Tsuneonella mangrovi: one gene and its partner. The protein of the gene in region 2 binds, or shares a complex with, the protein of the main gene of each other region. Links are inferred from orthologs where the notes say so. Each region holds a gene or a part of one and is shown on either strand. Other genes may lie near its edges.

What was found. Proteins that work in one complex are often made in the same cells at the same time.
Region 1: the proteins of CJO11_RS00670 (region 2) and pnp are in contact, whole or in part, in a cryo-EM structure (PDB 9QH0), measured with the Escherichia coli proteins. The link is inferred for Tsuneonella mangrovi from one-to-one orthologs.

What each region holds. Positions count from the first base shown.
Region 1 is NZ_CP022889.1:2,086,450-2,090,777, forward strand. Bases 840-3,790 are described here. They hold pnp (polyribonucleotide nucleotidyltransferase), read left to right. Parts: upstream 840-1,147; coding sequence 1,148-3,433; downstream 3,434-3,790. Other genes in these bases: rpsO (30S ribosomal protein S15), read left to right, coding at 840-885; CJO11_RS10205 (spermidine synthase family protein), read left to right, coding at 3,529-3,790. In the rest of the region: tRNA pseudouridine(55) synthase TruB, read left to right, coding at 1-611; more of rpsO, read left to right, coding at 616-839; more of CJO11_RS10205, read left to right, coding at 3,791-4,209; CJO11_RS10210 (DUF1993 domain-containing protein), read right to left, coding at 4,206-4,328. UniProt on the Escherichia coli protein: Involved in mRNA degradation. Catalyzes the phosphorolysis of single-stranded polyribonucleotides processively in the 3'- to 5'-direction. Also involved, along with RNase II, in tRNA processing.
Region 2 is NZ_CP022889.1:139,094-143,772, forward strand. What follows is about bases 519-3,820. They hold CJO11_RS00670 (Rne/Rng family ribonuclease), read right to left. Parts: upstream 3,425-3,820; coding sequence 719-3,424; downstream 519-718. Other genes in these bases: CJO11_RS00665 (class I SAM-dependent methyltransferase), read left to right, coding at 519-628. Outside these bases: more of CJO11_RS00665, read left to right, coding at 1-518; CJO11_RS00680 (N-acetylmuramoyl-L-alanine amidase family protein), read left to right, coding at 3,879-4,679. UniProt on the Escherichia coli protein: Endoribonuclease that plays a central role in RNA processing and decay. Required for the maturation of 5S and 16S rRNAs and the majority of tRNAs. Also involved in the degradation of most mRNAs.

The sequences.
Region 1 (4,328 bases), 1.9 Mb from region 2 along the record:
GACGGCGCGCATATGACCTCGCCCGGGCAGGCGAAGAAGTTGCCCTTGAAGCGCGGCAGGTAACCATACATTCGCTTAAGTATATTGGGTGCGTGGTGGAGGATGTGGAGAGCAGGGTCAGACGCAAGGAGCCGTCAGACCTCGGCGAGCGGATCGTCGAAAATCTCAACCGCAATGTCGCAAAGCGATGGCTTCGATCCATCTCTCTCCGGGCAAACGTCAGCAAGGGCACTTACATCCGCTCGCTTGCACGCGATATCGCGCACGCCCTTGGAACGGTCGGCCACGTCACCTATCTCAGGCGCACCAAGGCCGGGCCGTTCAGCCAATCCCAAGCGATTTCGCTGGACTTGCTCGAGGAAATCGGTAAGGGCGCGGCGCTTGAAGACCATCTCCTGCCGTTGGAGGCGGGGCTGGACGGTATCCCGGCCCACGATCTCGATCCGGAAAGCGCGCAGGCGGTCCGCCAGGGCCGGGTCCTTTCCGGAATGCCCCATCCCGACGGGCTCCTGTTTGTGCGATCAGCCGGCGTGCCGGTCGCGTTGATGGAAGTCTCGCAGGGGACGGCGAAAGTCGTCAGGGGATTCAATTATCCCGATACCGCGGAGTAAGAGAATGTCGGTTACCGCCGAAGCAAAGACGAAGATCATCAAGGACAACGCCCAGACCAAGGGCGATACCGGTTCGCCGGAAGTGCAGGTCGCTATCCTGACCGAGCGCATCCGCAACCTGACCGAACACTTCAAGGACCACCATAAGGACAATCACTCGCGTCGCGGACTTCTGATGATGGTCAACAAGCGCCGTAGCCTGCTCGCCTATCTCAAGAAGAAAGACGTCGAGCGGTACAACGCGCTGATCGCGAAGCTGGGTCTCCGCAAGTGACGTGATGCTTCGGCCCGCCATCGGCGGGCCGTTTAGCATCGCGACATCCCGGACTTGATCCGGGATCTCGTGCCGTTCGAGCCGAGATCGAAATCAAGCGATCCCAGCTTTCGCTGGGATGACGATTGAGAGTTTTGGCATCCTTCGCAATCCGGCGAGGGGGCCCGGGGTCAAGCAAGGCCCCTTACCGGACCGGGACGGCTTACCCGGAATATGAGAGGCCCCATGACGCAATGTGGCGCATGGGTCAGAAGGAAAATCAATGTTCGACACGAAAACTGTATCGCTGGAGTGGGGCGGAAAGACCCTCACTCTGGAAACGGGCCGTATTGCCCGCCAGGCCGATGGCGCGGTGCTCGCGACCTACGGCGAAACCGTAGTGCTGTGCGCCGTTACCGCCGCCAAGAGCGTCAAGGAAGGCCAGGACTTCTTCCCGCTCACCGTGCACTACCAGGAAAAATTCTCGTCGGCCGGGCGCATACCGGGCGGCTTCTTCAAGCGCGAACGTGGCGCGACCGAGAAGGAAACGCTCACAAGCCGCCTGATCGACCGCCCCGTGCGGCCGCTGTTCCCTGAAGGGTTCTACAACGAAATCAACGTGATCGCGCAGGTCTTCAGCTATGATGGGGAGACCGAGCCCGATATCGTGGCGATGATCGCCGCGTCGGCCGCGCTGACCATCTCGGGCGTTCCGTTCATGGGCCCGATCGGCGCGGCACGCGTCGGCTTCAAGGATGGCGAATACATCCTCAATCCGAAGCAGAACACTGCGCTGGCGGAAGACGGCAAGCTCGACCTCGTGGTCGCCGCGACGCAGGACGCGGTGATGATGGTCGAATCCGAGGCCAAGGAACTGACCGAGGAAGAGATGCTCGGTGCGGTGATGTTCGCGCATGACAGCATCAAGCCGGTTATCGGTGCGATCGTCGAGCTGGCCGAAAAGGCCGCGAAGGATCCGTGGGAAGTTGCCGCGCAAGACGGCAACGCCGACATGAAGGCCGCAATCAAGGCGATGATCGGTGACGATATCGCCAAGGCCTACAAGCTGACCGACAAGTCGGCTCGCTCGGACGCGCTCAACGCGGCGCGCGAGACGGTCAAGGCGCACTACGCGTCGGACGAGTTCGACGGCCAGCAGCGGATGACTGCGATCAAGCTGACCAAGAAGCTCGAAGCCGAAATCGTCCGTGGTGCCATCATCAAGGACGGCACCCGTATCGACGGTCGCAAACTCGATCAGGTCCGCCCGATCGAAGCGATGGTCGGCGTTCTGCCGCGCGCTCACGGTTCGTCGCTGTTCACCCGCGGCGAAACGCAGGCGCTTTGCTCGACCACTCTCGGCACCAAGGATGCCGAGCAGATGATCGACAGCCTCGAGGGGCTCAGCTACGAGCGCTTCATGCTGCACTACAACTTCCCGCCCTATTCGGTCGGTGAAGTGGGCCGCTTCGGTGCGCCGTCGCGTCGCGATGTCGGCCACGGCAAGCTCGCGTGGCGTGCGCTGCACAACGTGCTGCCGAGCCACGACGACTTCCCGTACACGATCCGCGTGCTGTCGGATATCACCGAGTCGAACGGCTCGAGCTCGATGGCGACCGTCTGCGGCGGCTGCCTTTCGATGATGGACGCAGGCGTTCCGATCGAGCGCCCGGTGTCGGGCATTGCGATGGGCCTGATCCTCGAAGGCAAGGACTTTGCGGTCCTCAGCGACATCCTGGGCGATGAAGATCACCTGGGCGACATGGACTTCAAGGTGGCAGGCACCGAAGCGGGCATCACCAGCCTGCAGATGGACATCAAGATCGCCGGCATCACCAAGGAGATCATGGAAAAGGCGCTCGATCAGGCCAAGGCCGGCCGTGCGCACATCCTCGGCGAAATGCACAAGGCACTGGGTTCGGCCCGTACCGAAGTCAGCAAGCACGCTCCGCGCATCGAGACGATCCAGATCGACAAGTCGAAGATCCGTGACGTCATCGGCACCGGCGGCAAGGTGATCCGCGAGATCGTCGCCGAGACCGGCGCCAAGGTCGACATCGACGACGAAGGCGTGATCAAGATCTCCTCGTCCGACCTCGACCAGATCGAAGCCGCCAAGAAGTGGATCCTCGGCATCGTCGAGGAACCCGAAATCGGCAAGATCTACAACGGCAAGGTCGTCAACATCGTCGACTTCGGTGCGTTCGTGAACTTCATGGGTGGCAAGGACGGCCTCGTCCACGTTTCCGAAATGAAGAACGAGCGCGTCGAGAAGCCGACCGACGTCGTGTCGGAAGGCCAGGAAGTGAAGGTCAAGGTCCTCGAGATCGACAATCGCGGCAAGGTCCGCCTGTCGATGCGCGTGGTCGACCAGGAAACCGGCGAAGAGCTGGAAGACACCCGTCCGCCGCGCGAACCGCGCGGTGACCGTGGCCCGCGCGGCGGCGGCGACCGTCGCGGCGGTCGTGGTGGCGATCGTGATCGCGGTCCGCGCCGCGATCGTGGCGGGCGCGACGGCGGCAACGACGGGGGCGGTGAAGCCCACGTGCCGGACTTCCTGAAGGACTGATCCTTCGAGCCAATCACGAATGGGGCCGTGGAGAGCGATCTCTGCGGCCCCTTTCCTTTTGACGGGTCGCTCCCCGGCGTTCACAGGAGCGCGCGATGATACCCCGCGAACACATTGCCACCGCTCGGATCCCCGGCGGAGACACGCTCGAGCTGGTGCGCCACGGGCGCGACTATGTCGTGATGCTCGGCCGCAACGAACTGATGGGCACGCGAATGCAGTTCAGCGAAGAGCAGCTGGCTCAGTTGACGCTCGAACGGCTCGCGACCGACGCGCCGCGCGTGTTGATCGGCGGCTATGGTCTCGGCTTTACGCTGCGCGCCGCGCTGCGATTGATGGGGCCGGATGGCTCGGTCATCGTGGCGGAGGTCGTGCCCGAGATCCTCGATTGGGCGCGCGGGCCAATGGCCGGGCTGACCGGCGACAGCCTCTCCGACCCCCGCGCACGGATCGAGCTGTGCGACGTCGCGGCGTTGATCGACGACGCGATGGACGGCACCTCGCCGCCGTATGACGCGATCCTGCTCGACGTCGACAACGGGCCCGACGGGATCGTGCGCGACGGTAACGAGCGGCTCTATACCCGAACAGGGATCGGCCGCGCGCGCGACGCGCTGGCGCCGGGAGGGGTGCTGGCGGTGTGGTCCGCTGCGCCCGACCCGAAATTCGCGCGCCGGCTGAAGGATGCCGGGTTCGATGTCGAGGAGAGGACCGTGCGTGCGCGGCCCAACAACAAGGGGCCGCGCCACACGATCTGGTTTGCGCGGCGGCGCTAGGCCAGGATGCGCGCGCGACCCATGAAGTCGCGCTTGCCAAGCGGCACGCCCTTCATGCGCAGGATGTCGTAGAACGTCGTCGCGTGGAAATAGAGGTTGGGCTGGGAGAAGCTCATCAG
Region 2 (4,679 bases):
GCGCGAATTCTACGAGAAGCACATTCTTTCGCGGTTGATTACGTGTGCTTGCGCGCAACCGGGGATCATGGACTTGCGCGAACAAGTCGTTCCGCTGGCTGACGGCGACGTGCTGGAAATCGGTTGCGGCGGCGGGCTCAACCAGAAGTTCTACGATCACAGCAAGATCACCCGGTTTGCCGGGATTGATCCGAATCCGGCGCTCCTCGAGGGCGCACGGTCGAGGGTGAAGGCGCAAGGTTGGGATGCGCTGATCCGCGAAGGGGTGGGTGAAGCGATACCGTTTCCCGATTCATCATTCGATACAGTGGTTTGCACTTATACCCTATGCTCGGTCAACGATCAGGCACAGGTCATTTCGGAGATGCGCCGCGTGCTCAAGCCGGGCGGCAAACTGCTGTTTCTCGAACATGGTTCGGCACCCGATCCGGGGCCGCGCAAGTGGCAAGCGCGGATCGAACCGATCTGGCGGCCGATGATGGGCAACTGTCACCTGACGCGCCAGGTCGGCGCCGCCTTGCGTGGGGGCGGGCTGTCGGTCGAGCCGCTTGGTCAAGGCTACCTCGAGCGCGCGCCAAAATTCGCCGGGTGGATGGAATGGGGTGTGGCGCGAAAGTCGGGCGCTTGACGTCGCGCTGTCGCGACTGAGCGACAATGCAAAAGGCCCCGAACCTCGCGGGGAGGTCCGGGGCCTGATCTTTTGCCGGTTGGCGTCGGGCTATTCTCCGAACGTGCGTTGCCACCAGCCGCGCCGCGTCGCGCCGTCCGCTTCCTCGGGCGTAGCTGCTTCGGGGGCAGTTTCCGCCTTCTCGGCAATGTCGCCATCCTGGTCATTGGCGGCAGCTTCTTCCGCCTTTGGCTCGGCCTTCTTGCGGCGGGTCCGCTTGGGCTTGGCCGGTGCGGCTTCCTCAGTTTCGGCGTCAGGCTCAGGCGCGGCTGCGTCGGCCTTTTTGCGACGGGGCTTGCGCTTGGGCTTTTCCGCCGGAGCCACGTCCGTGTCTTCGGTTGATTCAGCGGCGGCTTCGGTCGTTTCAGCGGCGGCTTGTTCAACGTCGGCCTTGGGCTCCGCCTTCTTGCGGCGGGGCTTGCGCTTGGGTTTTTCCGTAGCCTCCGGCTCGACAGGCTCCGAGTTGGCGCTTTCCGTCGGCTCTTCTTCAGGCTGGTCTGTGGATTCGGGAGCGCTGTCGTCACCCTCGGTTTCGGGTGTCGCTTCGTCTGCGCCCTGGCCCTCTTCGCGACCGCCACGTCCACGGCGGCGACGGCCGCCACGGCGGCGGCGTTTCTTCGGTCGATCCTCATCGTCGCCGACTGACTGGTCGGCATCAGCATCCGAGCTGTCTTCGTCCGCTTCGTCCGAGGCGTCGTCGGAGGTTTGCGCATCGCCTTCGGAGCCTGCGCGTTTGCGACCGCGTCCACCACGGCGACGCCGGCGCTTCTTACGCGGACGATCGTCCTCGTCGGTCTCGTCGTCAGCGTCGAGTTCGTCGTCTTCGATGACAGTCGAATCGTCTTCCTCTTCGTCGACAATCGGTTCGAATTGCGGCGCTGCAGACGGGCGCGGGCCCGAGCTGCCCACACGCATCTTTGCGCCTTCGTCTTCACCCTCTGGAATGACTTCGACCGATACCCCGTAGCGGGCTTCGATCTCGGCGAGGTCCGCACGTTTGGCGTTGAGCAGGTAGATTGCTGCTTCGGTCGAGGCATAAAGGCTTATGATCGTGCCCTTGCCCTTGGCCGCCTCGTCCTCGATCAGGCGGAGTGCCGAGAGGCCCGCGCTCGACGCGGTGCGGACCAGGCCGGTCCCGTCACAGTGCGGGCATTCGCGGGTTGTCGCCTCGAGTACGCCGGTGCGTAGGCGCTGGCGGCTCATCTCCATCAGGCCGAAACCCGATATACGGCCAACCTGGATACGCGCCCGGTCATTCTTGAGCGCTTCCTTCATTGCGCGCTCGACCTTGCGGATGTTTCCGCTGCGCTCCATGTCGATGAAGTCAATCACCACCAAGCCAGCCATGTCGCGCAAGCGCAGCTGACGGGCGATTTCCTTGGCCGCTTCGAGGTTGGTCGACAGCGCGGTCGCTTCGATGCCGTGTTCCTTGGTCGAGCGACCTGAGTTGATGTCGATCGAAACCAGCGCTTCGGTCGGGTTGATCACCAGGTAGCCACCGCTCTTGAGCTGCACTTCCGGCTCGTACATCGCCCGCAGCTGGTCTTCCGCGCCGTAGCGCTGGAATAGCGGGACCGGGTCCGAATAAGCCTTCACCCGCCGTGCGTGGCTGGGCATCAGCAGCTTCATGAACTCCTTGGCGGAGCGATAGCCTTCCTCGCCCTCGACCACGACTTCCTCGATCTCGCGGTTATAGATGTCGCGGATTGCGCGCTTGATGAGGTCCGAATCCGAATGGATCATCTTCGGCGCGGAACTGGAGAGCGTCTTTTCTCGGATCTCATCCCACAGGCGGGCGAGGTAGTCGAAGTCGCGCTTGATCTCGGTCTTGGTCCGGCTGAGACCGGCCGTCCGCACGATCAGCCCCATCGTTTTGGGTAGCGAGAGGTCTGAAACGATCGTTTTCAAGCGCTTGCGGTCGCTTGCCGAGTTGATCTTGCGCGAAATGCCGCCGCCATGGCTCGAATTGGGCATCAGCACGCAATAACGGCCCGCGAGGCTGAGATAGGTCGTCAGCGCGGCGCCCTTGTTGCCACGTTCTTCCTTCACGACCTGGACAAGAAGCACCTGGCGGCGCTGGATGACGTCCTGGATCTTGTAGCGACGGCGAAGCGCAAGGCGTTTGGCGCGCACTTCGTCGACTTCCTTGGCACGGGCGCGCTTCGCACCGTTCCCGCGACCCTGCCGTCGGCCGCGTCCACGGCCGCGACCACGCGAGGAGGTTTCTTCGTCTTCGTCATCGCCATTGTCTTCGTCGTCGTCCGACTCGTCCGACTCGTCGTCGCCCTGGAGTTGGCCTTCCTCGATCGTCGCGACGTCGTCCTTTTCGGAGGTGTCGATTTCTTCGACTCCGTCCTCGGCGATTTCCTCGACCAGCGATTCGCCGGTTTCATCGTCGGCGTCGTATTCGTCGCCGGGAGCATTGCCTTCTTCTTCATCCTGCGCGCGCAGGGCGGCTTCTTCCTCTGCGGCGGCGGCTTCTTCGGCAAGCAGGCGCTCGCGGTCTTCTTTGGGGATCTGGTAGTAGTCAGGGTGGATTTCGCTGAATGCGAGGAACCCGTGCCGATTGCCGCCGAAATCGACGAATGCCGCCTGCAGCGATGGTTCTACCCGAGTGACCTTGGCAAGGTAGATATTGCCCTTGATCTGTTTGTGATCGGACGATTCGAAATCAAATTCTTCGATCCGATTGCCATTGAGCACCGCCACCCGGGTTTCTTCCGGATGGCGCGCGTCGATTAGCATGCGCGTTGCCATTATGAATTCTCCGAACGCGACCGGGCGGGGCATGGCAGACTTGCCATGCGCGGCTGCGGATGCGCGTTGTTGTGGGATCGCCGCTGGGGACAATTCGTCCGGCGGCGGATACGAAACCGGTCACGTGCCGCGTGGCAGCGCGCCGGAATGATGTGTCTGCAATGTCTGATCTGCACGATTGGTGTGCGGCCCGGCCCGCGGCCATCGCGCCGTCGCCCGAGGGCGATATCGGCGAATGCGGGGAAGGCATAATCATCTACTGCGTCAACCTGGTTGGTTACCGGACAATGTGCCCGATGGTAGGCCCGGACCTGCAATTCGCCAGCAGCCTGAATCTCCATCCAAAGCCTGCTGCGCGGATCGCGTGGTCCGATCGCGCAAACTGCTAGCATCGAGGGATTAACGGAGCAACCATATTGCGCTCGCACGCACGATGCCCTTTATCGGACCAACGATGTCGCTCCGCGTTCAGCTGTGGATGATCTTCCTGGCCCCCGTCGTGCTGATGGCGGGGCTCTATGCGTTCGGTCTTACGCTTCCGGTTCCGGCGCTGGGCCGCGGCTACGTTGTAAGGCTTGTGCTGCCGCCGCCCGGGGAGCCGGCCGACTTGCCCAAGGTCTACGGACCGAGCGACAAATCGCGTCCGCTGGTGGTGATCGATGCCGGACATGGCGGGTTCGATCCCGGTGCGACCGGTGGGGGCATCGAGGAAAAGGCGATCACGCTCGGGCTCGCCAAGGCGCTGCGCGACGAACTTGTGCGTGAAGGCGGAATCCGGGTGGCACTGACCCGCAGCGACGACCGGTTTCTCGTGCTCGAAGAGCGTTTCGCGATCGCCCGTGCGCTCGGCGCGCAACTGTTCCTGTCGATCCACGCGGATAGCGCCGGCAACCTCGACAATGTTTCGGGCGCGAGCATCTACACGCTGTCAAACAAAGCCTCTAGCGAGGCCGCGGCCCGGTTCGCGACGCGTGAAAACAGTGCCGACGTGGTAAACGGCGTGCCGCTAACCGGCCAGCAGGACGGGGTCAGCACGATCCTGGTCGAGCTGGCGCAGCGCCAGACCCAGGCCGACAGCAACGAGTTTGCAAACCTGATCCTGCGCGAAGGCAAGGGAATCCTGAAATTCCATTCGCAACCCAAACGATCGGCGGCGCTGGCGGTCCTGCGGTCGCCAGATGTTCCTTCGGTGCTCTACGAAGCCGGGTTCGTCACTAACCCGCAGGACGCTCACGAGCTGCTTTCGAACGAAGGG